4 regions of the Janthinobacterium darwini genome follow, and region 3 is predicted to be linked to each of the others. Evidence: predicted binding sites of a transcription regulator. Region 3 holds the regulator's gene; each other region holds the start of a gene.

Region 1 (7,924 bases), on a different contig from region 3:
GGCCGTGGGCAGCGCGGAAGCGGCGCTGGCGCGCCTGGCGGTGGAATTGCCGGCCCTGGTCATTACCGATGTGCAATTGCCGGGCCGCGACGGCCTGGCCCTGTTCGATGAAATCCGCCGCCAGCATGCGGCCCTGCCCGTCATTTTGCTCACCGCCCACGGCACTATCCCCGACGCCGTCGAAGCCACGGCGCGCGGCGCGTTTGCGTATCTGACGAAACCGTTCGATGGCAAGCTGCTCATGGAAAAGGTGGCGTATGCCATTAACTTGTCGACCGTCATGCCGGCGCCTGCGTCCGGCGACGAGAGCTGGCGCGCCGAGCTGATCAGCCGTAGTTCGCAGATGGCCGAGCTGCTGGCCGAAGCCAAGCTGGTGGCCGGGTCCGATGCCAGCATCCTGATCCGCGGTCCCAGCGGCACGGGCAAGGAGTTGCTGGCGCGCGCCCTGCACAATGCCAGTCGCCGCGCCAAGGCGCCGTTCATCGCCGTCAACTGCGGCGCCATTCCCGAGCAGCTGCTGGAATCGGAACTGTTCGGCCATGTAAAAGGCTCGTTTACGGGCGCCGTCGGCAACCGCGAAGGCCTGTTCCTGGCGGCCGATGGCGGCACCCTGTTTTTAGATGAGATCGGCGACATGCCGCTGCCGCTGCAGGTCAAATTGCTGCGCGTGCTGCAGGAGCGGGCCGTGCGCCCCGTGGGTGCCGACCAGACGCGTCCGGTCGATGTGCGTCTCCTGTCGGCCACGCACCGTGACCTGGACGTGGCCATGGCGGATGGGCAATTTCGCGAAGACTTGTATTACCGCCTGAACGTGGTGACCTTGACCCTGCCGCCGCTGGCCGAGCGCCGCGAAGACATCTCCCTGCTGGCGAACCATTTCCTGCAGAAACTGGCGGCCAAGTACCAGAAGCCCCTGAACGGCTTCGCCCCCGATGCCTTGACGGCCCTGGTGGCCGCGCCATGGCCCGGCAACGTGCGCCAGCTGGTCAATGTGGTCGAGCAAGTGTGCGCGCTGGCCACGGCGCCGCTGGTGCCCTTGTCCCTGGTGCAACGGGCCTTGCGCGTGCCATCGCTGGAAGCGCTCAGCTACAACGAAGCCAAGCAGCGTTTCGAGCGCGACTACCTGATTCAATTGCTGCGCCTGACGGACGGCAACGTGGCCGATGCGGCGCGCCTGGCCGACCGCAACCGCACGGAGTTCTACCGTTTATTACAGAAATACGAGCTGACTCCGGCCCTGTTCCGCACGGATGGCGACCCTGTCGCTGATTAACGACAAAAATAAAGCGTGAATAATCAGAGGCTTACGAATAAATATTGATGATCTTGCCACAGGCTGTCGTCGTCAGGCGACAAAAAGCCCCGATTTTCGGGCCAGATCCGGCTGAAACGGGCTGAAAAAATCGAATTTTACTGTAAGCCTTTGATTTTGAATGAAATTTAAAAGCTGGCACGGTGCTTGCTGTATGGGTAGATGTGACGCTTCAACGTGTTGCTTTATCCAAGTAAGAAGCTTTTAACTTCATTGAGAGGAACTACCATGCAAACATCGAAACTGTTCAATACCCTGGTCGCCGCTATCGTACTGTCGGGCGCCTCGATCACCGCTTCGCATGCAGCTGACTCCGCAACAAAAGCACAAGCTCCTGCTAAGACTGTCGTGGCCGCCAACGCCGCCGCTGCCGTCCCTGATGAAACCATCACTTCCTCGGCCAAGGCCGCCCTGAGCGCCGATGCACAAGCCGCTACCCTGCCAGTCAAGGTAGCAACCCAGCAAGGTGTCGTCGTCCTGTCGGGCGATGTACCGAGCGCCGAAGCGGGTGACCGGGTCGTGCAGATCGTCGCCTCCGTGAGCGGCGTGAAAGAAATCAAGAACGAGCTGAAAGTCAAAGCCGCCGGTTAATCCCTCGCGCTGTACTTTACTCCGGGTTGCCCTGTCTGCGGACAGGGCATTTTTTTTGCCCGCAGAGTTTTTGCCGGGCAGCGATGCCCATGCCGCCAGGCAAGGAGCTCGATAATACAGGTAGAATAGCCAGCACTGGCGCCGCTCCCGGCGCTGTTTGTCATCCCCGGCACAGTGTTGCAAGGCTGCGCCGCTACCAGGCTACCGCATGTCTTCCTTCTCTCCCGCTGCCCTGTTGCGCAATCTGAAACCCGATAATTTCACCATCGCCCTGCTCGTCACCGTGGCGCTGGCCACGTTCCTGCCCTGCACGGGCCAGACGGCCGTGGTCTTCGGCCACGTCACCACCGTCGCCATCGGCGCCCTGTTTTTCTTGCATGGCGCCAAGCTGTCGCGCGAAGCCGTGGTGGCCGGCGTCATGCACTGGCGGCTGCACTTGCTGGTGCTGGCCAGCACCTTCATCCTGTTTCCACTGCTGGGCCTGGCCCTGCGCCCGCTGGCGCTGACGTTTCTCACGCCCGATTTATATGTGGGCATTTTGTTCCTGTGCGCGCTGCCGTCGACTGTGCAGTCGTCGATCGCCTTGACGGCCATGGCGCGCGGCAATGTGCCAGCCGCCATCTGCAGCGCCTCGGCCTCGAACTTCATCGGCATCTTCCTTGCCCCCATCCTCGTGGGCTTGCTGGTGGCCAAGGGCGCGGAAAGCAAGTCGTCGGTCGATGCGGTGCTCTCCATCGTCATGCAGCTGCTGCTGCCGTTTTTGGCTGGCCAGTTCCTTCGCCGCTGGATAGGCCGCTGGGTCGACCGCCACAAGGCCATGCTGAAATTCGTCGACCAGGGTTCGATCTTGCTGGTGGTCTACACGGCCTTCAGCGAAGCCGTCAGCGAAGGCCTGTGGCATACGATCTCGGTGGAAACCCTGGTAGCGCTGGGCCTGTTCAGCATCTTGCTGCTGGCGCTGGTCCTGGGCCTGATGACGTTCATCAGCCGCCGCCTCGGTTTTTCCAAGGAAGACGAGATCGCCATCGTCTTCTGCGGCTCGAAGAAAAGCCTGGCCAGCGGCGTACCCATGGCCAAGGTGCTGTTTGCCACCCATTCGCTGGGCATGGTGATCCTGCCGCTGATGCTGTTCCACCAGATTCAGCTGATGATCTGCGCCGTGATTGCGCAGCGCTACGCGCGGCGTGACGAGGGGCAGGAAGTGCCAGCGTCGACGCTGTGATCCTGGCCTTGTAGTAGCCGCATCGCCTGGTTCAAGCCGTCGACTATCACCGCATACGCCTGCCGCCGGGTCGCCTCGTCCGGCGCGCGCAGCACATACGACGGGTGATATACGGTCACCACCCAGCGTCCGTCGTGCTCGATGGGCGTGCCGACCAGCGGCGTCATGGTGGCTGAGCCATCTTGCAGAACGGACTTTAACGCCGTGCTGCCCAGCGCCACGATCACCTCTGGTTTGACACGCTCGATCTCTTCTTCCAGCCAGCCATGGCAGGCGAGGATTTCGCGTTGCGCGGGTGTCTTGTGCAAGCGGCGCTTGCCGCGTGGTTCCCACTTGAAATGCTTGACGGCGTTGGTCAGATAGATGCTGTCGCGCGCCATGCCCGCATCGTGAATCGCCTGGTCCAGCAGCGCGCCAGCCGGGCCAACGAACGGCAAGCCCGCCAGGTCTTCCTGGTCGCCCGGTTGTTCGCCGACGAGCATGATGCGCGCCTGTAGCGGCCCGACGCCGGGCACGGCTTGCGTGGCGTGCTGCCACAGCTCGCAGCGGCGGCACTGGTCCAAGGTGGTGGGCAGTTCGCGCGCTGGCTGGGCGCGCCCGGCGGCAATCGGGATCATGGTGGCGCCGCTGCGCTGGCCTACGCTGGCCGTCTGGCCCGTGCGCCGTTCGCCGTTGGCGGCGCCGCTGAGCATGGCAGGCACGATGGCGCCTTCCGGCAGATTTTTCCAGAAACGCGAGGGGATATGGCTATGCAGCAAATCCGCATTCACGCGCGCGGGATTGAAGATGCTGCGGTAGTAGGTCAGCCACAGGGCTTCACCGGCATCGTCGATATCGGCAGCGCCGCGCAGCAGCGCCGGTCCCGCATGCAAGGATGCGCCATCCCACAGCATGCTGGCTTGGGGCGTGGCGATCATCCAGCTGGTAGATCCCATGCGGCGCGCGAAGTGGCGCGCCACTTGCGGCAGCACGTCGTGCGTGGGTTCGAACCAGGCAACGAAGCGGGGGGCGCCCTCGGCCTCGCTGCGTTCGCGGAAGCGTACATACGCATGCATGTCGTGCTCCTCGCGGCGCACGGCCTTGGCCATCGCGTGCAGGCGCGCGCCGTCCGTATCGGCAGACGACATCACGTCGTGCTGGCCCAGCTGCCAGCGCCAGAGCACTTGATATAAGAATGCCCAGCGGTCATGCACGTTGAAACAGGCGGCGCCTTCCAGCAATTCGACCAGGGGACGGGGCAGGCGCAGCAGCGGAGCGCTGTTATCCGTTGCCTCCGGCGTGGAGGAAAACAGGTCGCCATCGCCGGGTTGCGATTGCCAGGCCACGTCGGCAGGCGGCACGCCGCGCGCGATCAGTTCACGTGCGGCCGCGCGCCACTCGTCGAACGACTGCGCCAGCCGCACCACTGTACTCATGCGACCTGCAGCTCCGGCCATAAATTCATCTGCTGCGGCGCTTCCGCCATGGCGCGGCGCAGGTGTTCGGAGGCGGTGGTATCGCGCGCGGGAAAGTAGTCGGCCGTGATGATGAAGGGGGCGATTTTCTTCATGCTGCAGCGCAGGCGCGACAAGTCGGCGTAGCGCACTTGCCGCAGCCGGCGCAGGTCGACGATGCGCTGCGCGTTGCGCAGGCCGATGCCGGGCACGCGGGCGATCATGTGCTGCGCCGCACGGTTCAAGTCCAGCGGAAAATGTTCGCGGTGCGCCAGCGCCCAGGCCAGCTTGGGATCGATATCGAGCGCCAGATTGCCGCCCGTGGCGGGCAGCAGTTCGCTGGCCTGGAAACCATAGCTGCGCAGCAGGAAATCGGCTTGATACAGCCGGTGTTCGCGCAGCATCGGGGGCGGCGCGAGCGGCACGCTTTTCGGGCTGTCGGGGATCGGGCTGAAAGCCGAGTAGTAGACGCGCTTGAGCTTGTAGCTGCCGTACAAGGTCTCGGCAGTGGAGAGAATTTGCTGGTCGTCGCTGGCGTCGGCGCCGACGATCATTTGCGTGCTTTGCCCGGCCGGCGCGAAGCGCGGCGAGCGCGGTTCTTCCGCTTTCTCATCGAGCTTGCGGCGGATGGCGCCCATTGCCAGTTTAATCGTATGCACGCTTTTTTCCGGCGCCAGCTTTTGCACGCTGTCTTGCGTCGGCAGTTCGATATTGACGCTGAGCCGGTCGGCATAGCGGCCCGCCTGCGCGATCAGGGCCGGATCGGCGTCGGGGATGGTTTTCAGATGGATATAGCCGCGGAACTGGTGTACCTCGCGCAACTCGCGCGCCACCTGCACCAGCTGCTCCATCGTGTAGTCGGCCGACTGGATGATGCCGGAGCTGAGGAACAGGCCGTCGATATAGTTGCGCAGGTAAAAGTCGCTCGTCAGCTTGACCACCTCGGCCACCGTAAACCGCGCGCGCGGCACGTTCGAGCTACGGCGGTTGACGCAGTACTGGCAATCGTACAGGCAGTAATTGGTCAGCAGCACTTTCAGCAGCGAAACGCAGCGCCCGTCCGGCGTGTAGCTGTGGCAGATGCCCATGCCGGAGGTGGCGCCAAAGCCGTCCTTGCCGATGGAATCGCGTTTGGGCGCCCCGCTGCTGGCGCAGGACGCGTCGTACTTGGCCGCGTCGGCCAGGATTTCCAGCTTGTCCGTCAGTTCCATGGGGTGCCTCAATATACTGTGTTTATATACAGTATATCAGGGAATGCACTTTGTGCTGGCTTGACTTGTGCCATGGCAGAACGCTGTATATCGGTGTATATTACGCTCCTTGTTCACCGTTCACTTACAAGGATACGATCATGCGTCTCACCTCGCCCGCCCGCCTGCTTGGCACCGCTCTTCTCGCTACCGCCACCACCTCCGCTTTTGCCGGCGAAGTGGTGGTGTCGGCCGCGGCCAGCCTGACGAATGCGTTCAAGGATGCGGCGCAAGGCTATGAGGCGCAGTATCCGGGCAGCAAGGTGTCCCTGAACTTTGCCGCCTCGGGCGTGCTGCTGCAGCAGATCGTCAAGGGCGCGCCCGTGGACGTATTTGCCTCGGCCGATCAGGAAACCATGGATGCGGCGCAAAAGCAGGGCCTGGTGCTGCCGGCGGACCGCATGGACTTCGTCGGCAACAGCCTGGTGCTGATCGTGCCGCACGACAGCAAGCTGGGCATCAAGAGCTTGAGCGACCTGACGCACAAGGGCGTGACCCGCGTGGCCATCGCCAACCCGGCCAGCGTGCCCGTTGGCCGCTATTCGGAAGGCGCGCTGAAAAAGGCGAATCTGTGGCAAGCCGTGCAGACTAAAGCCATCGGCACGCAGAACGTGCGCCAGTCGCTCGACTACGTGGCGCGCGGCGAAGTCGATGCAGGCTTTGTCTACGCCACCGACGCGGCCATCATGAAGGATAAAGTGAACGTGGTAATGGACGTGCCGTTGGAGGCGCCCGTGCTGTACCCGATTGCCACCATCAAGGGCAGCAGCAATGCCGCCGAAGCGAAGCGCTTCGTCAGCTACCTGCAAACGGCACCGGCGCAAGCCATTCTCGCCAAGTACGGTTTCAAGAAGCCATAATTTAAGCACGCGCCCGCATGGATATCGCCTGGACCGCGCTGGCCCTGTCGCTCAAAGTAGCGGCCTGGGCCACGGCGCTCAATTTGTTGCTCGGCATCGGTACGGGCTATCTGCTGGCGCGCGCGCGTTTTCCCGGGCGCGAGCTGCTCGACGCCCTGTTGACCCTGCCGATGGTGATGCCGCCCACCGTGCTCGGCTACTATCTGCTGGTGCTGCTGGGCCGGCGCGGCACCCTGGGCATCTGGCTGCAGGATAACTTCGGCATTAACCTGATCTTTACCTGGCAGGGCGCCGTGATCGCTTCCACGGTGGTGGCTTTTCCCCTCGTCTTCAAGCCGGCGCGGGCCGCCTTCGAGGCGGTCGACGGCCAGCTGGAGCAGGCGGCTCGCGTGCTGGGCATTTCTGAAATCGCCATCTTTTTCCGTGTAACCTTACCGCTGGCCTGGCGTGGCATCCTCGCTGGCGTGCTGCTGGGCTTTGTGCGCGCGCTGGGCGAGTTTGGCGCCACCCTGATGGTGGCCGGCAGCATCCCCGGCAAGACACAAACCCTGTCGGTGGCCGTGTATGAAGCCGTGCAGGCGGGCCAGGACGACGTGGCCAACACCCTGGTGCTGATCACTTCCTTTGTCTGTATCGTGGTGCTGCTGTCGGCTGGCCGCCTGGCGCCCGGGCGCATCGCGCACAAATGACGCCAATGACGACGCCTATGCAACTCGACCTCGACCTTCGCGCCACCTTGCGCTCCGGCAAACGCCGCTTCGACTTGCAGGTGAAATGCACGTCCGAGTGTCAGCGCATCGCCATGTATGGCCCGTCTGGCGCCGGCAAGAGCATGACCCTGAAAGCCATTGCCGGACTCTTCACGCCTGACGCCGGCCATATCCGCCTGAACGGGCGCACCCTGTTCGATTCGGCCGCTGGCATCAATTTGCCGCCGCAGCAACGCAACGTGGCGTATTTGTTCCAGGATTACGCGCTGTTCCCGCACCTGACGGTGCGCCAGAACGTGGGCTTTGGCCTGGCGCGGGGCTGGTTCAACCCGCGCGCGCGCGAAAAGCTGGCCAAGGTCGAGCATTGGCTAGCCGCATTTCATTTGCAGGAACTGGCGCACCAGTTTCCCGACGAGTTGTCCGGTGGCCAGCGCCAAAGGGTGGCGCTGGCGAGGGCGCTCGTGGCCGAGCCGGCCGCGCTGCTGCTCGACGAGCCTTTTGCCGCCCTCGATCCGGCCCTGCGTGTCAAAATGCGTCTGGAACTGA
Region 2 (7,924 bases), on a different contig from region 3:
GGCAGGCGCATCGTCGGCCTGCAGCCACTCCGTCATCACCGCCACCGGCGAGCGCTGTACGCGCAAGCTTTCCAGCGGCAGTTTGTCGACGGCTTTCAGCAGCAGCTTGATGACTTCATCGGCTTTTGCCGGGCTGGCGGCATCGACCACCAGCCAGCCATTGACGGGGTCGATCCACGTCCAGACATTGCTGCGGATGCTGAAGGCGCGCGGCAGCAATTCGTCGGCCACGCGTTCCTTCAATTCTTTCATGGCTTTCTTGCCAGGCGCAAAGCCTTGTGCTTCTTCCATCTCGGCAGCGCGGGCCTTGGCCACCTGGTTGATGACGGTCGCTGGCAGCAGTTTCTTTTCCGTGCCCAGCAAGATCAACATTTGTTTGTTGACAACATGGACCAGACCACCATTCGGGCGTGGCGTATCCCAGCCCTGGCGCATCAGATCCATGCTGGTCGCCGGCGTAAATTTGTTCGAGGACAAGGCCTCTTCCAGTTGTTCTGGCGTATAAGCCCATGGTGCGGGCAGGCGGTAAATCTGAAGATTCTTGAACCACATAGTTTTTGTCTTCCGTTTGTTTCAGTAGTGCCAGGGGAACGCCATTCTACACTTTCGACACGGGAATGCCGTCAAAAGCGCGGACTGGCGCGATGCTTGTAATCCATGGGGAATGCCGCTACAGGGCGGGAAACAGCTCCGCCTGGGCTGGCGCCTGCCGCGTCACGACGGCCGGATCGGACAAGGTCGAGATGCGCACGCCCAGCAGGCGGATTTTCTTTTCAAACGGCACGCGCCGCAAACAATCGCGGCTGGCGCGCAGGATGGCGGCGGCGTCCGCCGTGGCGCTGGGCAAGGTGATGTCGCGCGTGACGGTGCTGAAATCCTCGAAGCGCAGCTTGATGCCCACCGTGCGCCCCGCCAGCGACTGCTTGTCGAGGTCGCCCGCCACGCGCGTACACAGGCTTTCCAGCTTTTCCGACAGGGTGGCGCGGTCGCGCACCACTTGCAAGTCGCGCTCGAACGTCGTTTCGCGGCTGACGGACTTGGTTTCCCGGCTCGTCTGCACGGGGCGCTCGTCGATGCCCAGCGCCGCCTGGCGCAGCCAGCCCGTGTACAGGTCGCCAAATTGCGTACGCAGCATGGTGAGATCGGCTCGTGCCAGTTCGCCGATGGTAATAATTCCCAAGGCTTCCAGCTTGGCCGTGGCCTTCGGGCCGATGCCGTTGATCTTTTTTGCCGGCAAGGGCCATACGCGTGTTTCGACATCCTCGGGATGCAGGATGGTGAGGCCGTCGGGCTTTTCCAGGTCGGAACAGATTTTTGCCAGCAATTTGTTGGGCGCCAGGCCGACCGAGCACGACAGGCCCGTCGCTTCGAACACGGCCGTCTTCAGGCGCGCTGCCATGGCGGGCGCCTGCTCGCCATGTTCGGTGAGATCGATATAAATTTCATCGATGCCCACGTTCTGGATGATGGGACACAGATGGGCCACGGCTTGCTTGAAGCGGGCCGAATACTCGCGGTAGGCCTCAAAATCGGCTGGCAGCAGAATACTATCGGGCGCCAGCCTGGCGGCCTTCATGATGCCCATGGCGGAAAACACGCCGAACGCGCGCGCCGCATAGGTGGAGGTGGTGACGACGCCGCGCCCCACGTAGTCGCGCATGCGCGCAAACTGCCGCGTGCCATCCTCCTGCAGCACGGGTTGCTGCAGCCGGCCGCCGCCGATGACGACGGCTTCGCCGCGCAGTTCCGGATACTTCAACAGTTCGACGGAGGCAAAGAAGGCATCCATGTCCAGGTGGGCAATCCAGCGGCGGGCTTCAGGCAAGGTAGGAGCAGATGTGGTCAAGGACACCTCGCGGCAGGATGCAGATGAATACTGTAATTATATACAGTATCGCTGGAAATCCCCACGGATGCAAGTTGAAACGCATGAGCACGGCGGTTGCTTTTCTCAATGGCAAGATTACAATCCTGACATAACTATTCAAAGGAGTCGCCTTGTCTATAGCACATCAAGCTTTGCGCCATCTGGCCGTCTGCTCATCCATCGTGCTGTCCACGCTGGCGCCATCCGCGCTCGCCGCCGATGCCGCCGCCATTGCACCTGTCGCCGCCAAGACAGCCTGGCAGGAAACGCGCCACGGCACGGTCGTCACGGACGACTACCGCTGGCTGCAAAAGAAGACCGATCCTGCCGTCATCGACTACCTGAATGCGGAAAACGCCTACACGGCCGCCGTCACGGCCCCGATCCAGCCGCTCGCCGACAAAGTGTATGCGGAAGTCAAAGGCCGCATGCAGGAAGTGGACCTGTCCGTGCCTGCGCGCCAGGGTAACTTTTACTATTACACGCGTACGGAAGCGGGCAAGCAATACCCGCTTCACTGCCGCCGCCCTGTCGGCGCGAATGGCGCCTACGATGCCCAGGCGGCCGAAGAAGTCCTGCTGGACCAGAATCAATTGGCCGAAGGCCACAAATTCTTTGCCGTGCGCGCATTTTCAATCAGCCCGAATGAGCAATTGCTGGCCTACACCACCGACACGACTGGTTTCCGCCAGTACGAGCTGCATGTCAAGGATTTGAAGACGGGCAAGTTGCTGCCTGATACCATGCCACGCGTGACATCGCTGGCCTGGGCGGCGGATAACGCCACCCTGATGCTGGCCCAGGAAGACACCACCACCAAGCGCTCGGACCGCCTGTTCCGCCTGGCTCTGGGCGGCACACCACAGCAGGTCTACCACGAGCCAGTGGAGCAGTTCGCCATCAATGTGGGCCGCACGCACGACAAACGCTACTTTTTGCTGACCTCGGGCAGCACGGATACCAGCGAAGTGCTGCTGTTGCCAACCAACAAGCCGGAAGGCAGTTTCCAGAGCGTGCTCAAGCGTGAAAAGGGCCACCGCTACGGCGTCGAACACCGCGACGGACAGCTATACATTCTCACCAACAAGGATGCAAAGAATTTCCGCGTCGTCAGCGCACCGCTGTCTGCGCCGCAGCCGAAGAACTGGAAACCCGTCGTGCCGCACAGCAAGGACGCCGTAATCCAATCCATCGACGTGTTCCAGGGCTACCTGGTGGTGATGGAAAAGGCCCGCGCATTGAACCGCGCGCGCATCTATGATTTTGCGCAAAAGAACTGGAAAACCGTGCAGTTCGACGATCCCGTCTACCTGGCCACGGCGGCCGGTACGCCCGAATTTAACGCCACGCAATTTCGCATGTCTTACCAGTCGCCCGTCACGCCACCCACGGTGATTGACGTCAGCATGAAAGATGGCAAGCGCACGGTGCTGAAACAACAGGAAATTGTCGGAGGCTTTGACGGTAGCCGCTACACCACGCAGCGCCTGTGGGTAACGGCGCGCGATGGCGTGCAAGTGCCGCTGTGGATTGTCTACAAGAAAGGCGTCAAGCTCGACGGTTCAGCGCCGCTGCTGCTGTACTCGTATGGCTCGTATGGCATCTCGACGGAAGCCAGCTTTGGCCTCGCCCGTCTCAGCCTGCTGGACCGGGGCGTCATCTATGCCCAGGCGCATATCCGCGGCGGTACCGACATGGGCGAAGCCTGGCATGAAGACGGCATGCTGATGAAGAAGAAAAATACCTTCAATGACTTCATCGACAGCGCCGACTACCTGGTGCGCGAAAAATGGACGAGTCCGAACCGCCTCATCATCCAGGGCGGCAGCGCGGGCGGCCTCCTGATGGGCGCCGTCGTCAACATGCGTCCCGAACTGTTCCACGCCGTGCACGCGGCCGTACCGTTCGTCGATGTGATGAACACCATGATGGACGCCAGCCTGCCTCTGACGACAGGGGAGTACCTGGAATGGGGCGACCCGAACCAGAAGGCGGCCTATGACTACATGCTCAGCTACTCGCCGTACGACAACATTACGCGCAAGAATTATCCAGCCATGCTGGTGACGACGGGCCTGAATGACAGCCAGGTGATGTACTGGGAACCGGCCAAGTATGTGGCCAAGCTGCGCGCGTATAAGACGGACAGCAATCCCCTGCTGCTGAAAACAAATATGGGCGCCGGCCATGGCGGTGCTTCGGGCCGCTACAACGCCATCCAGGAAAGTGCATTCAATATGGCGTGGATGCTGTCGCAGTGGGGTATTACCCAATAATGTGAAAAAAGCGCTTGCAGAAGGATTTTAGCCATCCTATAATAGCGCCTCTTCCAGACGTGGTGACAAACGTCAGGATGGTTTTCTGAGACAAGCAACGGGTGCTTAGCTCAGTTGGTAGAGCGGCGCCCTTACAAGGCGTAGGTCGGGAGTTCGAGCCTCTCAGCACCCACCAAATCAGAAAACTGTCCAGTGCTTCATGGATCAGCAATACAGATCATACGAGCTTGGAGTGGTAGTTCAGTTGGTTAGAATACCGGCCTGTCACGTCGGGGGTCGCGGGTTCGAGTCCCGTCCGCTCCGCCAATAAAAGAAAAGCCCTTTGGTTCTCTGAACCGAAGGGCTTTTCCCATTTCAGAAGCAAAAAACACGTCAGTACTCCCTTCCTTGAATATTTTTGCACTTTTCAGCAAAAAAACTGCTTTTAGCCCTCAAGAATAGTTGCACAAGCGGGAAAGCACCCCCTATAATAGTGCCTCTTCCAGACGTGGTGACAAACGTCGGGATAGTTTTCTGGGTATGCGGGTGCTTAGCTCAGTTGGTAGAGCGGCGCCCTTACAAGGCGTAGGTCGGGAGTTCGAGCCTCTCAGCACCCACCACCAATACAGAAAATTATCCAGTGCTTCATGGATCAGCAACACAGATCATACGAGCTTGGAGTGGTAGTTCAGTTGGTTAGAATACCGGCCTGTCACGTCGGGGGTCGCGGGTTCGAGTCCCGTCCGCTCCGCCAATAAAAGAAAAGCCCTTTGGTTCTCTGAACCGAAGGGCTTTTCCCATTGTGGGATCAGAATCTCAACACCGCCAACGTCAACCTCAAAGCTAACTTATCAGGGGGTCTGACCCCGGCTGTTAGAATCAGCGCTACCCTGACTTCGCCCCCGCCCGCATGCGCTTGCCCCGTAGTACTCCTGCCTATATCGCCCTGCGTCTGCGCCTGGCCCATCATGCTTTGCTGCAATTTGCCGCCAGCCTGAGGAGTTCCATGGAGATCTTCTTTTTCCTGGCCGGACCTGTCCTGCTGGGTCTGCTCAGCGTCATCGCCCTGCCTGGCTTTCTCGCCGTCAGCCTGCCTTGGCCCGCCGCCCTGGCTGTCGTGAGCGCGCAAGTCCTGCTGACCTGCCTGCCCGCCTGGCTGCTGCGCAAACGGCTGTTGCCTGCTCCCATCGCCGCCTGGCTGCGCCAGCTGCCCTTGCCGACGCGCTTGCGCTGGCAAGCCGACGTGGCCGTGGCCGGTTTGCTGATGCTGCCGCTGGGCCTCGCCTATGCCGTCTCGACCACCATCTGGCTGCTGCAGTCGCCACCCTGGCTGCGCCCGATTGTCGCGCCCGGCATTGCCGCCACCATCGCCGCCTGGCTGCTGGCCTGGCTGCTGACGACGCTCATCGTGGCGCAGCGCCTGCGCGCGCCACGCCCCGCACAAAGGGCGCGCCCACCCACCATGACCGCCTATGTGCCGCACCGGCCCCGCTGGCGCACCGTGTTCCTGTGGCACCAGTTGTTCTGGCTACCGTTCTGGCGCAACGACAATGTAATTGGCATCCAGCAAAGCGTGCTGCTGGCCACGGCTGGCGCCAGCATGCTGGCCTGGTTGCTGCGCCCGCCCCTCGTGCCCGCGCCACTGTTGGGTTTGCTGGCCAGCGCCAGCCTGATCATTGTGACGGACCGCGGCGACAAGGCCGTGCGCGAGCAGATCGGCTTGCTGCAACCCTCGCTGAACGCCTGGCCCCTGGCCAGCACCGCCCTGACGCGCCTGGCCTGCGCCGCCAGCCTGCTACCGCCGTTTGCCGTGCTGCTGGCAGGCGCTGTCTTGCTGTACAACCTTCACCCCGCCGCCTTGCAGCAGCGCGTCACCAGCATGTATGCCCTCACCGCCAGCGCGGCCCTGCTGGCCATCGTCGGCCTGCCCCGCCTGACGGCGCGCGGACGCGTCGTCCTCGTCGTGCTATCCATCCTTGCCTTGAGCGCCATTGGGAGCGAATTATGGAATTGAATGCCACTTCTCCCACCCTGCACATCGAACACCTCGATTTTCATTTCCCCACGCACAGCGTCTTCCAGGGCTGCAATCTGCAATTCGGCCCCGGCGTCACTTGGCTGCGCGGCGCAAACGGGGCAGGCAAGACGACCTTGCTGAAACTGGCGGGTGGCGCCCTGCTGCCCGCGCGCGGCGCCATCCGCCTGGACGACATCGACAGTGCTTTCATGCCGCTGGCCTACCGCGCCCAGGCCTTCTATTGTGGCGGCGACGCCCCTTCCCTGCCCTGGCTGCAGGTGCACGAAATGCTCGACCTGCACCTGGCCCTGTACACGGGCAGCGACCAGTCCCTGCTGAACGACGAGCTGAGCGCATTTGCCATGACGCCGACCTTGCAGCAAAGCATCACCGCCCTTTCGCTGGGCCAGCACAAAAAGCTGCAACTGGCCTTGGCGCTGGCCTTGCCCGTGCGCCTGCTGCTGATCGATGAACCGTTCAATGGCCTCGACGCGGTGGCCATGGCGCATCTGCGCACGCGCCTGTCCGAACCGTCCCGCCTGGCGCGCCAGTGCATCGTGCTGACCAGTCACCTGGTGCCGGATGTGCCGCTGGCGGCGACAGTGGAAATATAGACAGGAAATACAGCTTTGCAGATCGACCAAGAAACGCTTACGATGCCGTGGTGCAAAACCGGCGATCCCGGTGCCACCACTTCCATAAAACGGCGCGCTTATTCCCTGCGCCTGGCTTATTCTTGGAGAAATTATGTTGAACACCCACCGCAGCGCCCTGGCCATCCTGTGCGCCGTCCTTGCCGGCAGCGCCATTGCAGCCGGCCCCACGGGCACGGCCGCCGACTATGGCACCTCGGCCCACCACGGCGCCGCCCAGCGCAGCATCGAACTGCAGGCCGATACGCGCCACATCAACGTCACGCGCGGCGAAACCGTCACCATCGTGCGCGCTGGCCAGCGTTTTACCTGGCACGTGCAAACTTTCAGCAACAAAACCGTCTTCGCCCTGGCCGAGATCGCGCCAAAGGACATGGCCGTCGATGGTATTGCCGTGTATGTGGCAGCCAATCCGCAGTACGCGGGCAGCTAGTTTTCTGCGCGCATAAAAAAAAACCGGAACAGCCTCGCGGCGCTCCGGTTTTTTTTATGCAGCGCAATATTTACGCCGTCAGCGCTTCCTTGGCGGCGGACTCTTCGACCACTTCCTCGTCATCCGAGCGGATCAGGTGGTCAAAGGCGGACAGGGCTGCCTTGGCGCCTTCACCGGTGGCGATGATGATCTGCTTGTACGGCACCGTGGTGACGTCGCCGGCCGCAAACACGCCGGGGATCGAGGTCTGGCCGCGGGCGTCGACTTCGATTTCGCCGTGGCGCGACAACGCTACCGTGCCTTTCAACCATTCCGTGTTCGGCACCAGGCCGATTTGCACGAAGACGCCTTCCAGCTCAACCTTCTTCGACTCGCCGCTGACCCGATCCGTGTAGCTCAGGCCATTGACGATCTTGCCGTCGCCGTGAATCTCGGTAGTTTGCGCCGACGTGATCACGGTGACATTAGGCAGGCTGTGCAGCTTGCGTTGCAGCACGGCATCGGCACGCAGTTCCGCGCCGAATTCGATCAGGGTCACGTGCTTCACCAGTCCGGCCAGGTCGATCGCCGCTTCCACACCCGAGTTGCCGCCGCCGATCACGGCCACGCGCTTGCCCTTGAACAAGGGACCATCGCAGTGCGGGCAGTAGGCGACACCGTGGTTGCGGTATTCCTTCTCGCCCGGCACGTTGATTTCGC
Region 3 (7,924 bases):
CGGGCTGAAGGCCGTGCCGGAGATATCGTCGGCGACGGTGATGAGTTTGCGCAGCACGCCGCGGTCGCGCACGATCTCGGCATAGCGCCGGATGTTCGCGGCCGATGGCGTGTTTTGCGCCATGGCGTTCAGGTAAGCAAGTCCGCCCACGTCATCGGCCTTGCCGAGCTGGGTCAGGGTTTCAAAAACAGTAATGACATCGGCTGGCTTGGAAGCGTTAACCATCTTGACGATTTGCTCGAAGATGATGCGATGGTCATAGCGATAGAAATCCTCCGCATGCATGAAGTCGGCGATGCGGTCATATGCTGCATTGTCGCGCAGCAGACCACCGATAACGGATTGTTCTGCTTCGATCGAATGCGGCGGAATACGGAGGGAATCCAGTTGCGGATCAGAGGGGGCGTTCATGGCGCGAATTATACCCGCTTCGGCGTGCTGGCAAAAATAAAGGGCTGAAATTGAGCGAAAAAAAGGCCACAAAAAAGCCGGGCGAACCCGGCTTTTCATCGTGCGGCAACGCTTGCGGGCCAGGCCCGCAGACGATTACGCGTTCGCGTCTGGAACGACAGCGATAACAACTTCCACGACCACGTCGGTGTGCAGAGCAACCGAAACGTTGTGCTCGCCAACGATCTTCAGCGGGCCGGTAGGCATGCGGATTTGTGCTTTTTCAACAGCAAAACCTTGCTTGGTCAGCGCTTCAGCGATGTCGAAGTTGGTGACGGAACCGAACAGACGGCCATCAACACCAGCTTTTTGAGCAACTTGAACGGTCAGGCCGCTCAGTTTTTCGCCCTGGGCTTGCGATGCGGCCAGTTTGGCGGCAGCAGCTTTTTCCAGTTCGGCGCGCTTGACTTCGAATTCAGCCACAGCGGTTGCCGTGGCACGACGTGCCAGGCGTTGCGGGATCAGGAAGTTACGTGCGTAACCGTCTTTGACTTTGACGACTTCGCCGAGGTTACCGACGTTAACAACTTTTTCTAACAGAATGATTTGCATAGTTCTTCTCCAGGAATATCTGACCGATTAAGCGTGGTGCAGATCGGTGTATGGCAGCAGCGCGAGGAAGCGAGCGCGCTTGATTGCGGTGTCAACTTGGCGCTGGTAGTGCGCTTTGGTACCGGTCAGGCGTGCTGGCATGATCTTGCCGTTTTCTTGGACGAAGTCTTTCAGCGTGTCGACGTCTTTGTAGTCGACTTGCTCAACGTGAGCTGCGGTGAAGCGGCAGAACTTCTTGCGTTTGAACAACGGGTTTTGCTGTTTGCGTTTTTCTTTAAGCTTGAGCTTATTTTTGTCGAACTTTTTACCGAATGCCATGTCAGGCTCCTGTATCTAAAATGCGCTAGTCGGGGTGACTGCACTAAAATCAATGATGTGAAACACCAAACTCTTGCTGTTGCGGCTCTTCCTGGCCAGGAAACCCGTGAACTGATAGACCCCGCCCAAGCTTGCCTGGCTGAACCGGCCTGATATTTCGCCAGCGGCTAGCGCGGCAACATCAAACTCGGTCAAACGGGCAATTCCTGCTTCCATCTGCTGCGAACTGTGCTGCAATACTGCATTCACAATCGGCAACCCTGCCGGGGTGTAGCGCAATATTTCGCGCTCGGCAATGATGGCGGTTACTTGTAGCTGGTTCAGCGCACGATCCTGGTCAAGAATTAAGCTGCTGCTGCGGCTGGAGCGGCTGCTGGTGCTTCGGTGCGGTGGCTTTTGGCCGCGTCTTCGCGTTGTACCGATTTCATCATCGGCGAAGGAGCTGTTTCAGCTTTCTTCATTTTAACGGTCAGGTGACGCAACACGGCATCATTGAATTTGAATGCTGTTTCCAACTCGACCAGGGTCTCGTTGTCGCATTCGATGTTCAGGCAGATGTAGTGTGCTTTAGGCAGCTTTTGGATCGAGTAAGCCATTTGACGGCGGCCCCAATCTTCCACGCGGTGAACCGAACCGCCGCGGGTGGTTACGCTGGCTTTGTAGCGTTCGATCATCGCGGGCACTTGCTCGCTTTGGTCCGGATGGACGATAAAGACTATTTCATAATGACGCATGCAAACTCCTTCAGGTCGGATTGATAATCGCCCACCCCGGCGTCAAGACGGGTGTGGGAAGGTCAGCCGAAGATTATAACCGCCTTTTGCAAACGTTTCAATCATTCCTTCCACAAGCGCCCGAAAAGCCCGTGCGCCACCGTGCTTTCCGCCTGCGGACAAGTATTTCTTGCCAAATTCGCCGAAAAGACGGAAATCCCCTTGCATAGTGGACGATACTGTACAAAAATACAGACTGTTCATATAGACAGCATTTTAGTATGCACCCACCGCTCATGATCAAGCTGACAGCACGACAAGAACAAATCCTGAACCTGATCAAGGACGCGATTGAAAACACGGGCTTTCCCCCAACCCGTGCCGAAATCGCCAATGAACTGGGTTTCAAATCGGCCAATGCGGCCGAAGAACATTTGCAGGCCCTGGCCCGCAAGGGCGCGATCGAGATTTCGCCCGGCACCTCGCGCGGCATCCGCCTGATCGGTGCGGCGGCGAGCGCGGCCGCCGATGCGCTGGCATCGAAAGTGCCGGCAGCCCTGCTGATGTCGCTGCCCCTGATCGGCCGAGTAGCCGCCGGTTCGCCCATCCTGGCGCAGGAAAACCTGGAAGCGAGCTACAACGTCGACCCCGCCCTGTTCTCGGCCAAGCCTGATTTCCTGCTGAAGGTGCGCGGCTGGTCCATGCGCGACGCCGGCATCATGGATGGCGATTTACTGGCCGTCAAAAAGGTCGACAGTGCCAAGAACGGCCAGATCGTCGTGGCCCGTATCGGCGACGAAGTCACCGTCAAGCGCTACAAGAAAACGGGCTCCGTCATCGAACTGCTGCCGGAAAACCCCGATTTCAAGGTGATTACCGTATCGCCGGAAGATGAGTTCGCCCTGGAAGGCCTGGCCGTAGGTCTGATGCGCAGCTGGCATTAAGTTGCGTGCCGGGGTCAGACCTGCCGGGTCTGACCCCAGTTTTTAGTTTGCCTCAACACTGGCACATGGCCTAATCACCGACACCGCTCTCAGCCCTCCAGCGCACCACGGAAGTCTTCCAGCAGATCGGCCTCATCCTCGATCCCGACGGATACGCGGATCAGCGATTCGGCGATGCCCATGCTGGCGCGGCGCTCGGCTCCCATCTCATAGAAGATCGTGTGGGCGACGGGAATGACCAGGGTGCGCGTGTCACCCAGGTTGCTAGCCGGAATCGCCAGATTCAGGCGATTCAGGAAATCGAAGCAATCGATGCCATCTTTTAATTCAAAGCTGAACAGCGAACCATAGCTGCGGAACAAGTCCGTCGCCAGCGCGTGCTGCGGGTGCGAGGACAAGCCTGGGTAATGCACTGCCGCCACTCTCGGGTCCGCTTGCAACATGGTGGCCAGCGCCAGGGCGTTCGAGCAGGTACGGTCCATGCGCAAGGCCATGGTTTCCGCGCCGACGGCGATATGGTGCGCCGCCTCCGGACCCAGCGAGGCACCGAAATCGCGCAAGGCCTTGGCGCGGATTTGCGCGATGCCCCACTGCGCCGGCGCCGCCTTTTTATAATTGTCGAAAATGTTCGGGTACTGCGTCCAGTCGAATACGCCCGTGTCCGTCAAGCTGCCGCCCAGGGCATTGCCGTGGCCGCCAATGGATTTCGTCAGCGCATTGACCACCAGGCCCGCGCCCACCGCTTTCGGGCGGAACAGGTAGGGCGTGGTCATCGTATTATCGACGATGTACAAGATGCCACGCTCCTTGCACAGCGCGCCGATCTTCGCCAGGTCGGCGATCTGCGTGCGCGGATTGGCGATGGTTTCCACGAAAACAATCCGCGTTTGCGGCGTGATGGCGGCGGCCACATTGGCCACGTCCGTGGCATCGACGAAGGACACGGCGATGCCCTGCCCCGTCACCGTTTGCCACAGGCTGTTGGTATTACCAAACAGAAAAGCCGACGACACCACATGGTCGCCCGCGCGCAGCAAGGATTGCACCACGGCGCCAATGGCGCCCATGCCGGTGGCGAAGCACAGCGTCGCCACGCCATCTTCCATCTTGTTGACCTTGTCTTCCAGCGCGGACACCGTCGGGTTCCCCTGGCGGCCGTAGCGAAAGCCCGGCTCCTTGCCCTGGAACACGGACGCCAGCTGGCGTGCATCGCCATAGCCAAACGCGACGGAGGTATGCACAGGCTTGTGCAGCGAGCCGTGCTCGATACCCTTGCGGCGGTCGTTATGCAGGATGGTGGTGGTAAAGCCGTAGTTTTTGTTGTTGCTCATGATCAAGTGGCGCGCAAGGCTGCGAGAAATATCAGATAAAAAAAAGCCCGGCCATAGCCGGGCTCCACATCACCCTTCGGTGGTGGCGAGGTTCAGGTTCAACTGGGAACGTGGCGTATCTTCCGGCGCTGCCGCCTTCGGATGGTGGCGCGCATATTCCAGGCGGTCCAGGTATTCCTGCGACACGTCGCCCGTCACATACACGCCATCGAAGCACGACGCCTCGAAGTTCGTCAGTGCCGGGTTGACGTCGGCAATCGCCTGCTTCAACGCGCCGATATCCTGGTACACCAGGTAGTCGGCCGTGATTTCGCGGCACACTTCTTCCGTCGTGCGGCCATAGGCGATCAACTCGTCGCGCGTCGGCATGTCGATGCCATACACGTTCGGGTAGATCACCGGTGGCGCGGCCGAGGCGAAGATGACCTTCGTCGCGCCCGCTTCGCGCGCCATCTGCACGATTTCCCGGCTGGTGGTGCCACGCACGATGGAGTCGTCGACCAGCAACACCACTTTATCCTTGAATTCGGAAGGAATCGCGTTGAGCTTCTGGCGCACGGATTTCTTGCGCGCCGCCTGGCCCGGCATGATGAAGGTGCGGCCGATGTAGCGGTTCTTGATGAAGCCTTCGCGGTATTCCAGGTTCAGCGCCAAGGCCAGCTGGATGGCGGCCGGACGCGAGGAATCGGGAATCGGCATGACCACGTCGATATGCACGTCAGGCAATTCGGCACGGATCTTTTCAGCCAGGTATTCACCCATTTTCAGGCGCGTGGCGTACACCGAGGCGCCGTCGATGACGGAGTCGGGACGGGCCAGGTAGACGAATTCGAACACGCACGGATTCAGGCTGGCGTTGTCGGCGCACTGGGCGCTGTGCAATTTCTTGTCGGCATCGATGAAGACGGCTTCGCCGGGACCGATGTCGCGCACGAAGCGGAAGCCCATGCCTTCCAGGGCCACGGATTCGGAGGCGATCAGGTATTCGGGGCCTTGCTCCGTTTCATTAATGCCCAGGCACAAAGGACGGATGCCGTGCGGGTCGCGGAAGGCCAGCAAGCCCACGCCAGCAATTTGCGCCACTGCAGCATAGCCGCCCTTGACGCGGCGGTTCAGCACGGTGATAGCCTTGAAGATGGCTTCCGGGTCCAGGTTCAGGCCCGTTGTGGCTTCCTGGATTTCATGCGCCAGCACATTGAGCAGCACTTCCGAATCGGAATCGGTATTGATATGGCGGCGGTCGTTCTTGAACATTTCCTGTTTCAACTGTTCCCAGTTGGTCAGGTTGCCATTGTGCGCCAGGGTGATGCCGAACGGCGCATTCACATAAAACGGTTGTGCTTCCTCTTCGCTCGACGAACCGGCCGTCGGGTAACGGCAATGGCCGATGCCCGTCGTGCCTTGCAGCGAACGCATGTTGCGCGTACGGAAGACGTCACGCACGAGGCCATTGGCTTTGTGCATGGAAAACATACTGCTGTGATTGGTCGCAATCCCTGCCGCGTCCTGACCGCGATGTTGCAAGAGCAACAATGCATCATAGAGCAATTGATTGATAGGTTGATGGGAAACGACGCCGACGATGCCACACATGGTGTGCTCCTAAACTGTGCTACTGATTTTAAAAAAAATTCAAAATTTCACATGCTGCGCGTATGCGGCAGGCAGATAAGGCTTGATGGCACGCGCGCCCTGTTCCGCGAGCGGGCTGAGCAGCGCATTTTTCCAGAATGACTGCTGTGGTATGGAAGTCATGCCACACAAGATGACGGTGGTCAGCACGATCACCAGGCCCCGCGCCACGCCGAACAGGCTGCCCAGGGTACGGTCGGCCAGGCTCAGGCCCGTCACCTTCACCAGTGCGTCGACCGTCATGGACAGCAAGCCCATCAAAATGCGCACGCCGATGAACAGCACCACGAAGGCCAGCAACAGGCGGACGGCTTCACCCGGCACGGCTTCCGGCAGGAATTTCGCCAAGGTGGCGCCATAGGCGTTGGCGATGACGAAAGCCACGATCCAGCTGACCAATGACAGTATTTCCTTGACCAGGCCGCGCATCATGCTGATCAGCACGGACGTCACCAGCACGAACAGCACCAGGTAATCGAAGATCGTCACGACCGTTCAGCCTTGCAACATCACGCCGGCACCAGGCTGCCGCCCAGGCCCAGCTTTTGCAGCTTGGCGCGGGTCTTTTCGGCGTCATCGCGGCTGCCGAACGGCCCCACGCGCACGCGGATACGCTCGCCCGCGGGGCTGGAGACTTTCTGCGTATAAGACTTGATACCCGCTTCGCGCAGCTTGTCCTGCAATTCATCGACCTTGTCCTGCGTCGCCAGCGCCGCCACCTGCACCACGAACTTGCCGCTGCCGGCGTCGTGTGCCTTGTCTTGTGCTTTCTCTTGCGGCTTGTCCAGTGGCTTGCCCTCCAGAATCGCCATAGCGCGCGCCGCATCGTCGGCAGATTGCGCCGGCTTGGCAGGCTTAGCCTCAGGCTTGGCTTCCGCTTTTATCTCATGCTTGGGTTCAGGCTTGGGCTCATGCTTCGGCTCCAGCTTGGCTTCGTGTTTCGGCTCTGGTTTCGGCTCCACCTTGACCGGCTTGGGCTCAGGCTTGGGCTCGGGTTTCGGTTCCACATAGGCCGGCTTGGCAGGCGCAGGCTGGACGGCAGCCAGCACGGGCGCCGGTACTGCTGCCGGTGCCGGTGCCGGCGCAGGCCTGGCCGCAGGCGGCAGAGGAGAGTCGATGATTTCCTCGGACTGGTCCAGGCCATTGTGCGCAGCCGCCTGAGCGGGCACAGCCGGCACGGGCGCAGGTGCAGGCGCAGCGGCCTTTTCTTTCGAGGGAATGTCGATGGCGATATCGTTGAAAGGCGCCTTCGGCTCGGAATCGAGCAGCATCGGCAAGCCCACAGCCACGCCCAGGGCCAGGGCAATGGCCCCGACCAGGCGGCGGCGTGCGCGCTTTTTTTCAGGCAAGACCGGGTCCGGCGCTTCTTTGCCGCCACGGCGCGATCCACCGCCACCAGAGGTGTTGGCGGCGCGCTTGCGGGTCGGCGACTGTGCTTCGCCAGGGACATAAAAGCCGCTGTCTTCGCCAGAGGATTCTTGCTTGTTTTTAAACAGTTTCGAGAACAAGCCCATGCGTGATTTTCAGTCGAGTGCGTTTCAGTGAAGTGAGGATTTTCTGGCCTTCATCACGCCGGCGACGGTGAGGAAAGAACCAAAGACCACAATTCTATCATTCTCACCGGCCCGGCTCATCGCATTTGCAAAAGCTTGTGCCGGATCATCGAAAATAGACACAGTATGGTCGTTGCTGTCGGGCTTATCTTCCAGCATGATCTGCACCTTGGCGGCCAGCTCGGATGCCGTCGCCGCGCGCGGCGACGGCAGGCTCGTCAGGCACCAGTGGTCGACGTGTTCGCTCATCGCGGCCAGCACGCCATCGATATCCTTGTCCTGCATGGAGCCGAACACGGCATAGGTGTACGGGTGGAAACCCATATTGCCCAGGTTCTGGTTCAGCGCCGAAGCTGCGTGCGGGTTATGCGCGACATCAAGGATGACGCTGGGGCGGCCAGGCAAGACCTGGAAGCGGCCCGGCAGTTCCA
Region 4 (7,924 bases), on a different contig from region 3:
GATTTCTCGACGCGGTAAGCCTGCACGTCGTCCTGCACCCGGTCCGCCGTGCGGCGCAAGGCCAGTTCGCGCAGGGCGATCAGGTTACCCTTGCGGAAAAAATGCTGGGATGCCCGCTCGGCCTGCTGCGGCTGGTATACCTTGCCCTGCTTCAGGCGGCGCAGCAATTCATCAGCCGGAATATCGACCAGCACCACTTCATCGGCGCGGTCGAACACTGTGTCAGGCAGGGTTTCTGCCACGCGCACGCCCGTGATCCCGCCCACCACATCGTTGAGGCTTTCCAGGTGCTGCACATTCACGGTCGACAGCACGTCGATGCCGGCCGCAAGCAACTCCTCGACATCCTGCCAGCGCTTCGGATGACGCGAACCGGCCACGTTCGAATGGGCCAGTTCATCCATCAATATCAGCGACGGCGCGCGGCGCAGGGCCTCGTCCAGGTCGAACTCGAAAAGGGTCTTGCCCCGGTATTCGATCGCCTTCAAGGGGAGTACGGGCAAACCGTCAAGCTGGGCGGCCGTATCCTGGCGCCCATGCGTCTCCACCACGCCCACCAGCAGATCCTGGCCATCGGCCAGCAGTTTGCGGGCGGCGGCCAGCATCGCATAGGTCTTGCCGACGCCGGCCGATGCGCCGAAGTAAATGCGCAGCCGGCCGCGCGCGGCTTTCTTTTCCTGTGCCTGCACTTGCGCCAGCAGGGCATCAGGGTCGGGGCGTTGGCTGTCGTTGGGGAGCATGGGTATCTTTTAATTGTCGATTAGCCCAAGAACAAGGGCTGGGGTCAGACCCGACGGGTCTGACCCCGATATCATCTTACTTCGCGGCCGCATCGAGCGCCAGATTCAGTTCCAGCACATTCACCCGTGGTTCGCCGAAAAAGCCGATATACGCGGTTTTCTGTACCTTGGCGATGGCGTTTTCCACCTGCGCCAGCGGCACTGCGCGTACGCGGGCCACACGCGGCGCCTGGTACAAGGCTGCCGCCAGGCTGATTTCCGGGTCCAGGCCGCTGCTCGATGCCGTCACCAGGTCGACGGGAATGGCGCGCGTGTTGCCTGGATCAGCTTCCTTCAGCGCGGCGATGCGCGCCTTGACGGCGTCCACCAGGGCCGGATTGGTCGGTCCCTGGTTCGAGCCGCTCGAACCGGCACCGTTGTTGGCCATCGGCGCGGTGGCCGATGGACGGCCCCAGAAATACTTGGGCGAGGTGAAGGACTGGCCGATCAGCATCGAACCGACGGGCTTGCCACCACGCTCGACGATGCTGCCATTGACTTCATCGTTGAAGGCCAGCTGCCCGATGCCGGCCGTGGCAAACGGATAGACGACACCGCAAATCACGGTCAGTGCGGCAAACAGGACCAGGGCGGGACGTACGATAGTGCTCATGATGGTTCCTTTAGACTAAATTGAGTGCGGACAGCAGCATGTCGATCAACTTGATCCCGATGAAGGGCAGGATGATGCCGCCCAGGCCGTAGATCAGCAGATTGCGACGCAACAGGCTGGCCGCGCCGATGGCCCGGTATTGCACGCCCTTCAGGGCCAGCGGGATCAGCACGACGATGATCAGTGCATTGAAGATCACAGCCGACATGATGGCCGAGGCGGGGCTGGCCAGGTGCATGATGTCGAGCGCCTTCAACTGCGGATAGGTGCCTACGAAGGCGGCCGGGATGATGGCGAAGTACTTGGCGATGTCGTTCGAAATCGAGAACGTCGTCAGCGAACCGCGCGTCATCAGCATCTGCTTGCCGATTTCAACGATTTCCAGCAGCTTGGTCGGGTTCGAATCCAGGTCGACCATATTGCCAGCCTCTTTTGCCGCCTGCGTGCCCGAGTTCATGGCTACGGCCACGTCGGCCTGGGCCAGCGCCGGGGCATCATTGGTGCCGTCGCCCGTCATGGCCACCAGGCGGCCTTCGGACTGGTAGCTGCGAATCAGCTTGAGCTTGTCTTCCGGTGTCGCTTCGGCGAGAAAATCGTCCACGCCAGCCTCGGCTGCGATGGCCGCAGCCGTCAGCTTGTTGTCGCCCGTGATCATGACGGTCTTGATGCCCATGCGGCGCAGTTCCGCAAAACGCTCCTTGATGCCACCCTTGACGATGTCCTTCAGTTCCACGACGCCCATGACGCGGCCATCGTCGACCACGACCAGCGGCGTGCTGCCGCGGCGCGCGATATCGTCGACGGCGCGCGCCACCTCGGCCGGATACGGCTCGCCCAGCGCTTCCACATACTTTTTCATGGAATCGGCCGCACCCTTGCGCAGCTGGCGCACCTGCTGTTCGCCAGGGATATCCACACCGCTCATGCGCGTTTGCGCCGTGAAGGGCACGAAGGTGGCGTGCAGGCTGGCCATCTCGCGTTCGCGGATGTTGAACTTCTGCTTGGCCAGCACGACGATGCTGCGCCCTTCCGGCGTTTCATCGGCCAGCGATGCCAATTGCGCCGCGTCGGCCAGCTGCTGCTCCGTCACGCCGGGAGCAGGCACAAAGCTTGACGCCTGGCGGTTGCCCAGGGTGATGGTGCCCGTTTTATCGAGCAGCAGCACGTCCACGTCGCCCGCCGCTTCCACTGCGCGGCCCGAGGTGGCAATCACATTGGCTTGCATCATGCGGCTCATGCCAGCCACGCCGATGGCCGACAGCAGGCCGCCGATGGTGGTCGGAATCAGGCACACCAGCAGCGCGATCAGCACGGTGATGGTAACGGGCGTGCCACTGCCGGCTGCCGCCACGGAAAACAGCGAATACGGCAGCAAGGTCACAGTGACGATCAGGAAGACGATCGACAGAGCCACAAGCAGGATCGTCAGGGCGATTTCATTCGGCGTCTTCTGGCGCTTGGCGCCTTCGACCATGGCGATCATGCGGTCGATGAAAGCTTCGCCCGGGTTGACGGAAACGCGCACCAGCAGCCAGTCCGACAGCACGCGGGTGCCGCCCGTGACGGCGGAGAAATCGCCGCCCGATTCGCGGATCACAGGTGCCGATTCGCCCGTGATGGCGCTCTCGTCGACGGAGGCCACGCCGGCCGTCACTTCGCCGTCGGCGGGAATGACGTCACCCGCCTCGACCAGCACCGTCATGCCCTTGCGCAGGTCGGTTGCCGGCGTGGGCAGCCAGGAGGTGCCGTACTTCGGCGTTTGCATTTTCTTTGCCATCACCGTTTGCTTCAGGGCGCGCAACGAGGCCGCCTGGGCCTTGCTGCGGCCTTCGGCGAGCGCTTCGGCGAAGTTCGCGAACAGCACGGTAAACCACAGCCACACGGCGACGGCGACAATGAAGCCGAACGGCGCTTCACCCTGGCCGTTCAGGGCCTGGATGGCCAGCAGGGTCGTGATGATGCTGCCCACGTAGACGACGAACATCACGGGGCTGCGCCACTGCGTGCGGGGGTCAAGTTTTTTGAACGCATCGACGATGGCAGGGCCAATCAATGCGGAATCGAACAAGGTCAGGCTTGTGCGTGACATGGTAGCCTCTTATTTTGTAAAAAGTTGCAGGTGTTCGACGATCGGGCCCAGGGCCAGCGCGGGAACGTAATTGAGCACGCCGACCAGCACCACCACGCCGATCAGCAGGCCGATGAACATGGGGCCGTGCGTAGGCATGGTGCCGGCATTGGCCGACAGGCGCTGCTTGGCCGCCAGCGAACCGGCCACTGCCAGCACAGGTACGATCACGCCGAAACGGCCGAACCACATGGCGATCGCCAGCATCACGTTGTAGAACGGCGTGTTGGCGGACAGCCCGGCAAACGCGCTGCCGTTATTGTTTGCCGCCGACGTGAAGGCGTACAGAATCTCCGAGAAGCCGTGCGCGCCGGGATTGGCCACGCCGATCTTGCCCGGTTCGACCATCACGGCGATCGCCGTGCCCGTCAACACCAGGGCTGGCGTGACCAGGATGGCCAGCGACACCATCTTCATTTCATAGGCCTGGATTTTCTTGCCCAGGTATTCAGGCGTGCGGCCTATCATCAGACCGGCGATGAAGACGGCCAGGATGGCAAACATCAGCATGCCGTACAGGCCCGTGCCCACGCCGCCGAAAATCACTTCGCCGAATTGCATCAGCAGCAGCGGCACCATGCCGCCCAGGGGCATGTAGGAGTCGTGCATGGAATTGACTGCGCCGCACGATGCCGCCGTCGTCACCGCCGCGAACAGAGTCGAGGAGCTGATGCCGAAGCGCGTTTCCTTGCCTTCCATATTGCCGCCCGATTGCAGGCTGCTGGCCTGCTGGTCCACGCCCAAGACCTGCAAAGCGGGATTGGCTTGCTGCTCGGCGCTCATCACGCCGGCTGTCATGACGACAAAGATCAGGGTCATGGCGGCCAGCACGGCCCAGCCCTGGCGCAGGTCGCCCACCATGCTGCCGAACGTGAAGCACAGGCCGGCGGGAATGATGAAGATGGCCAGCATCTGCAGGAAGTTCGACAGCACGGTCGGATTTTCATACGGATGCGAGGAATTGGCATTGAAGAAGCCGCCGCCATTCGTGCCCAGCAGCTTGATCGATTCCTGCGACGCGACGGGGCCCATGGCGATCGTCTGCGTGGTCGCCACTTGTGCTTCCATTACGGGCTTACCGGCGGCATCCACCACGGGCTGACCATCGGCCGTCATTTTCGGCGTTTCATACGCCACCTGGTCGAGCAGCGTCACTTCCTTGTAGGCGGAAAAGTTCTGGATCATGCCTTCGCCCATGAAGACGACGGACAAGGCCAGCGACAGCGGCAGCAGGATGTACAGGGTGGAGCGCACCAGGTCGACCCAGAAGTTGCCGATCGATTTACCCGAGCGCGAGGCGAAACCGCGCACCAGCGCGAAGATCACGGCGATACCGGTGGCCGCCGAAAAGAAGTTCTGGCATGCCATGCCCAGCATCTGGGTCAGGTAGCTCATGGTCTGTTCGCCGCCGTAGCCCTGCCAGTTGGTATTGGCGACGAAGCTGACGGTGGTATTGAACGAGGAGTCGGGGCTGACGGCACCCAGGCCCTGTGGATTAAGTGGCAAGAAGCCCTGCAGGCGCTGCAGGCCGTAGACGAAGACGGCGCCCACGGTATTGAAGACGATCAGGGCGATGGCATAGCTTTTCCAGCCCATGGCCTTATCGGCAGGCAGGCCGGACCAGCGGTACAGCAGGTTTTCCAGCTTTTGCAGCCAGCCCAGGCCACGCACGGGGCCATCGCCGGCCACCTTGGCCATGTAGAGGCCCAGCGGATAGCCGGCGGCCAGCAGTACAACCAGGAAGGCCACCAATAACAGTATCGATTGCGTCGTCATCACAGTTCCTCCGCCTTCAACAGTGCCACCAGCAGGTACACGAGCAGGCCAGCCGACACGACGGCGCCCAGCACATAAAACGCGTTCATTTGACGCTCCCTAATTTGTCGCAGGCGACGGCAAAGCCGACCACCACGACGAAAAAAACGGCAATCAAGCCGAGATACACGATATCCATTCCCACCCTCATTCAGGTTTGTTTTGATAGTGAGCAGATTAGCCAAAAGGGTCTAAAAAATTCGTAAAGACTGGAGAGTCAGCTGTAAACAAGATGTAAAAACGGGGGCTTTAGGGCATAAAATCGTCCACAATGGGCGCAAAACCGCGCGCGCAGCGCACTGTTGTTGCCCTGGAGTAGCGCTATTGCTCGCTGGACAAGATAGAATGCGCGAGCGTCCGCACAAGGACGCCATGCCTGCCGCACTGCCCTCTCCCAGTGACGCTGGACGGGATATACTGTATATTCATACAGTTATCGCCGCCGTTGTCACTGCGCCCTGCAGTGCCCTGGCCTGGCGTTCCAACCACTGTCTTTACTTAGCTTGAACACGTATGGCCACTAAAAAACCAGCATCCGACTACAGCGAATCATCCATCCGTGTCCTGAAGGGACTGGAACCCGTCAAGCAGCGCCCGGGGATGTACACCCGCACTGAAAATCCGCTGCACATCATTCAGGAAGTGATCGACAATGCCTCCGACGAGGCGCTGGGCGGTCACTGCACGCATATCGCCGTCACGCAAAACACGGATGGCAGCATCACCGTAGAAGACAATGGCCGCGGTATTCCCGTCGGACTGCACCCGGAAGAAGGCGTGCCGACGGTGGAAATCGTGTTTACAAGGCTGCACGCGGGCGGCAAGTTCGACAAGGGTTCGGGCGGCGCCTACGCGTTTTCGGGCGGCTTGCACGGCGTTGGCGTGTCCGTCACCAATGCGCTGTCGACGCGCCTGGAAATCACCGTCTGGCGCAAGGAAAGCGACGGCAACGGCTTGCACCACATGGTGTTCGCAAATGGCGACGTGATCGAACCCTTGAGTTCCCGCCCCGCTCCGCGTGACGGCAAGAAGTCGGGCACGCGCGTGACGGCCTGGCCCGATGCGAAGTATTTTGATTCGCCCAACATCTCGCAAACCGAGCTGCAGCGCTTGCTGCGCTCGAAAGCCGTGCTGCTGCCGGGCGTGACCGTCACCCTGACCAACGCGAAAACCGGCGACACGCAGACCTGGCTGTACGCGGAAGGCTTGCGCGGCTACCTGACCGAATCGCTGGCGCAGGTGTCGAATGGCGAAACCCTGATTCCCCTGTTCGAAGGCGCGCAGTACGCGGGCCCGGACTCGGAAGGCTTTGCCGAAGGCGAAGGCGCGGCCTGGGTGGTGGCGTGGACGGAAGAAGGCGCCATCGTGCGCGAATCGTATGTCAACCTGATTCCCACCTCGAATGGCGGCACGCACGAATCGGGCTTGCGCGACGGCCTGTTCGGCGCCGTGAAAAATTTCGTCGAGATGCACTCGCTGCTGCCGAAAGGCGTGAAACTGCTGCCGGAAGACGTGTTTGCGCGCGCTTCCTTCGTGCTGTCGGCGAAAGTGCTGGACCCGCAATTTCAGGGCCAGATCAAGGAACGCCTGAATTCGCGCGACGCCGTGCGCCTGGTCTCGACCTTCACCAAACCACCACTGGAACTGTGGCTGAACCAGCACGTCGACTACGGCAAGAAGCTGGCCGATCTCGTGATCAAGCAGGCGCAGTCGCGCCAGCGTTCACTGCAAAAAGTAGAAAAGAAAAAATCCTCGGGCGTCGCCGTCCTGCCGGGCAAGCTGACGGACTGCGAATCGTCGGACATCACGCGCAATGAACTGTTCCTCGTCGAGGGTGACTCGGCGGGCGGTTCGGCCAAGATGGGCCGCGACAAGGAATTCCAGGCGATTTTGCCCCTGCGCGGCAAGGTCCTGAACTCGTGGGAGACGGACCGCGACCGCCTGTTTGCCAATAACGAAATCCACGACATTGCGGTGGCCATCGGCGTCGATCCGCACAGCGTGGGCGACACGCCCGATCTGTCCGGCCTGCGCTATGGCAAGATCTGCATCCTGTCGGATGCGGACGTGGACGGCTCGCACATCCAGGTACTGCTGCTGACCCTGTTCTTCAAGCACTTCCCGGCCCTGATCAACAAGGGCCATATTTGCATCGCCCGCCCGCCCCTGTACCGGGTCGATGCGCCAGCGCGCGGCAAGAAGCCGATGCAGAAAATCTATGCGCTCGATGACGGCGAACTGGTCGCCATCGAGGACAAGCTGCGCAAGGAGGGCGTGAAACAGGGCGCCTGGTCGATCTCGCGCTTCAAGGGCCTGGGCGAGATGAACGCCGAGCAACTGTGGGAAACGACGATGAACCCGGACACGCGCCGCCTGCTCCCCGTGACTCTGGGCGAAATCGACCACATGACTTCCGCCGCGCGCTTCAACATGTTGATGGGCAAAGGCGAAGCGGCAGGACGGCGCGCCTGGATCGAGGAACACGGCAATGAGGCGGAGGCCGATATCTGATGATCATCGGCATCGACCTGGGCACCACCAACAGCCTGGTCGCCATCTGGCGCGACGGCAAGGCTTCCATCATCCCGA

The links. Region 3 encodes LexA, which represses DNA repair genes until DNA is damaged. Its sites were predicted from a motif close to ACTGTATNNNNATACAGT; they were not measured.
Region 1: a site for LexA is predicted at 5,785-5,802, ahead of ACQ4WZ_RS22830 (putative DNA modification/repair radical SAM protein). Genes of this name have one in related genera too.
Region 2: a site for LexA is predicted at 1,876-1,893, ahead of dinB (DNA polymerase IV). Genes of this name have one in related genera too.
Region 4: a site for LexA is predicted at 5,752-5,769, ahead of ACQ4WZ_RS16440 (DNA topoisomerase IV subunit B). Genes of this name have one in related genera too.

The regions. Positions count from the first base shown of each region.
Region 1 covers NZ_JBNYXX010000004.1:337,629-345,552, forward strand. The annotation lists gene ACQ4WZ_RS22810 (sigma 54-interacting transcriptional regulator) at 1-1,273, shown strand, start outside; gene ACQ4WZ_RS22815 (BON domain-containing protein) at 1,541-1,903, shown strand; gene ACQ4WZ_RS22820 (bile acid:sodium symporter family protein) at 2,112-3,125, shown strand; gene ACQ4WZ_RS22825 (UdgX family uracil-DNA binding protein) at 3,077-4,540, opposite strand; gene ACQ4WZ_RS22830 (putative DNA modification/repair radical SAM protein) at 4,537-5,769, opposite strand; gene modA (molybdate ABC transporter substrate-binding protein) at 5,910-6,668, shown strand; gene modB (molybdate ABC transporter permease subunit) at 6,686-7,357, shown strand; gene ACQ4WZ_RS22845 (sulfate/molybdate ABC transporter ATP-binding protein) at 7,375-7,924, shown strand, end outside.
Region 2 covers NZ_JBNYXX010000007.1:99,913-107,836, reverse strand. The annotation lists gene ACQ4WZ_RS26235 (recombination-associated protein RdgC) at 1-552, opposite strand, end outside; gene dinB (DNA polymerase IV) at 671-1,825, opposite strand; gene ACQ4WZ_RS26225 (S9 family peptidase) at 1,999-4,143, shown strand; tRNA gene ACQ4WZ_RS26220 (tRNA-Val) at 4,243-4,318, shown strand; tRNA gene ACQ4WZ_RS26215 (tRNA-Asp) at 4,373-4,449, shown strand; tRNA gene ACQ4WZ_RS26210 (tRNA-Val) at 4,667-4,742, shown strand; tRNA gene ACQ4WZ_RS26205 (tRNA-Asp) at 4,800-4,876, shown strand; gene ACQ4WZ_RS26200 (hypothetical protein) at 5,039-6,136, shown strand; gene ACQ4WZ_RS26195 (ATP-binding cassette domain-containing protein) at 6,127-6,753, shown strand; gene ACQ4WZ_RS26190 (CzcE family metal-binding protein) at 6,887-7,225, shown strand; gene ahpF (alkyl hydroperoxide reductase subunit F) at 7,296-7,924, opposite strand, start outside.
Region 3 covers NZ_JBNYXX010000001.1:570,434-578,357, reverse strand. The annotation lists gene ACQ4WZ_RS02610 (replicative DNA helicase) at 1-411, opposite strand, end outside; gene rplI (50S ribosomal protein L9) at 547-1,002, opposite strand; gene rpsR (30S ribosomal protein S18) at 1,030-1,320, opposite strand; gene priB (primosomal replication protein N) at 1,336-1,644, opposite strand; gene rpsF (30S ribosomal protein S6) at 1,665-2,054, opposite strand; gene lexA (transcriptional repressor LexA) at 2,330-2,977, shown strand; gene ACQ4WZ_RS02580 (cystathionine gamma-synthase family protein) at 3,067-4,308, opposite strand; gene purF (amidophosphoribosyltransferase) at 4,378-5,901, opposite strand; gene ACQ4WZ_RS02570 (CvpA family protein) at 5,941-6,429, opposite strand; gene ACQ4WZ_RS02565 (SPOR domain-containing protein) at 6,450-7,454, opposite strand; gene folC (bifunctional tetrahydrofolate synthase/dihydrofolate synthase) at 7,479-7,924, opposite strand, start outside.
Region 4 covers NZ_JBNYXX010000002.1:207,323-215,246, forward strand. The annotation lists gene ACQ4WZ_RS16415 (DUF4118 domain-containing protein) at 1-740, opposite strand, end outside; gene kdpC (potassium-transporting ATPase subunit KdpC) at 817-1,392, opposite strand; gene kdpB (potassium-transporting ATPase subunit KdpB) at 1,403-3,481, opposite strand; gene kdpA (potassium-transporting ATPase subunit KdpA) at 3,491-5,296, opposite strand; gene kdpF (K(+)-transporting ATPase subunit F) at 5,296-5,385, opposite strand; gene ACQ4WZ_RS16440 (DNA topoisomerase IV subunit B) at 5,849-7,846, shown strand; gene ACQ4WZ_RS16445 (molecular chaperone HscC) at 7,846-7,924, shown strand, end outside.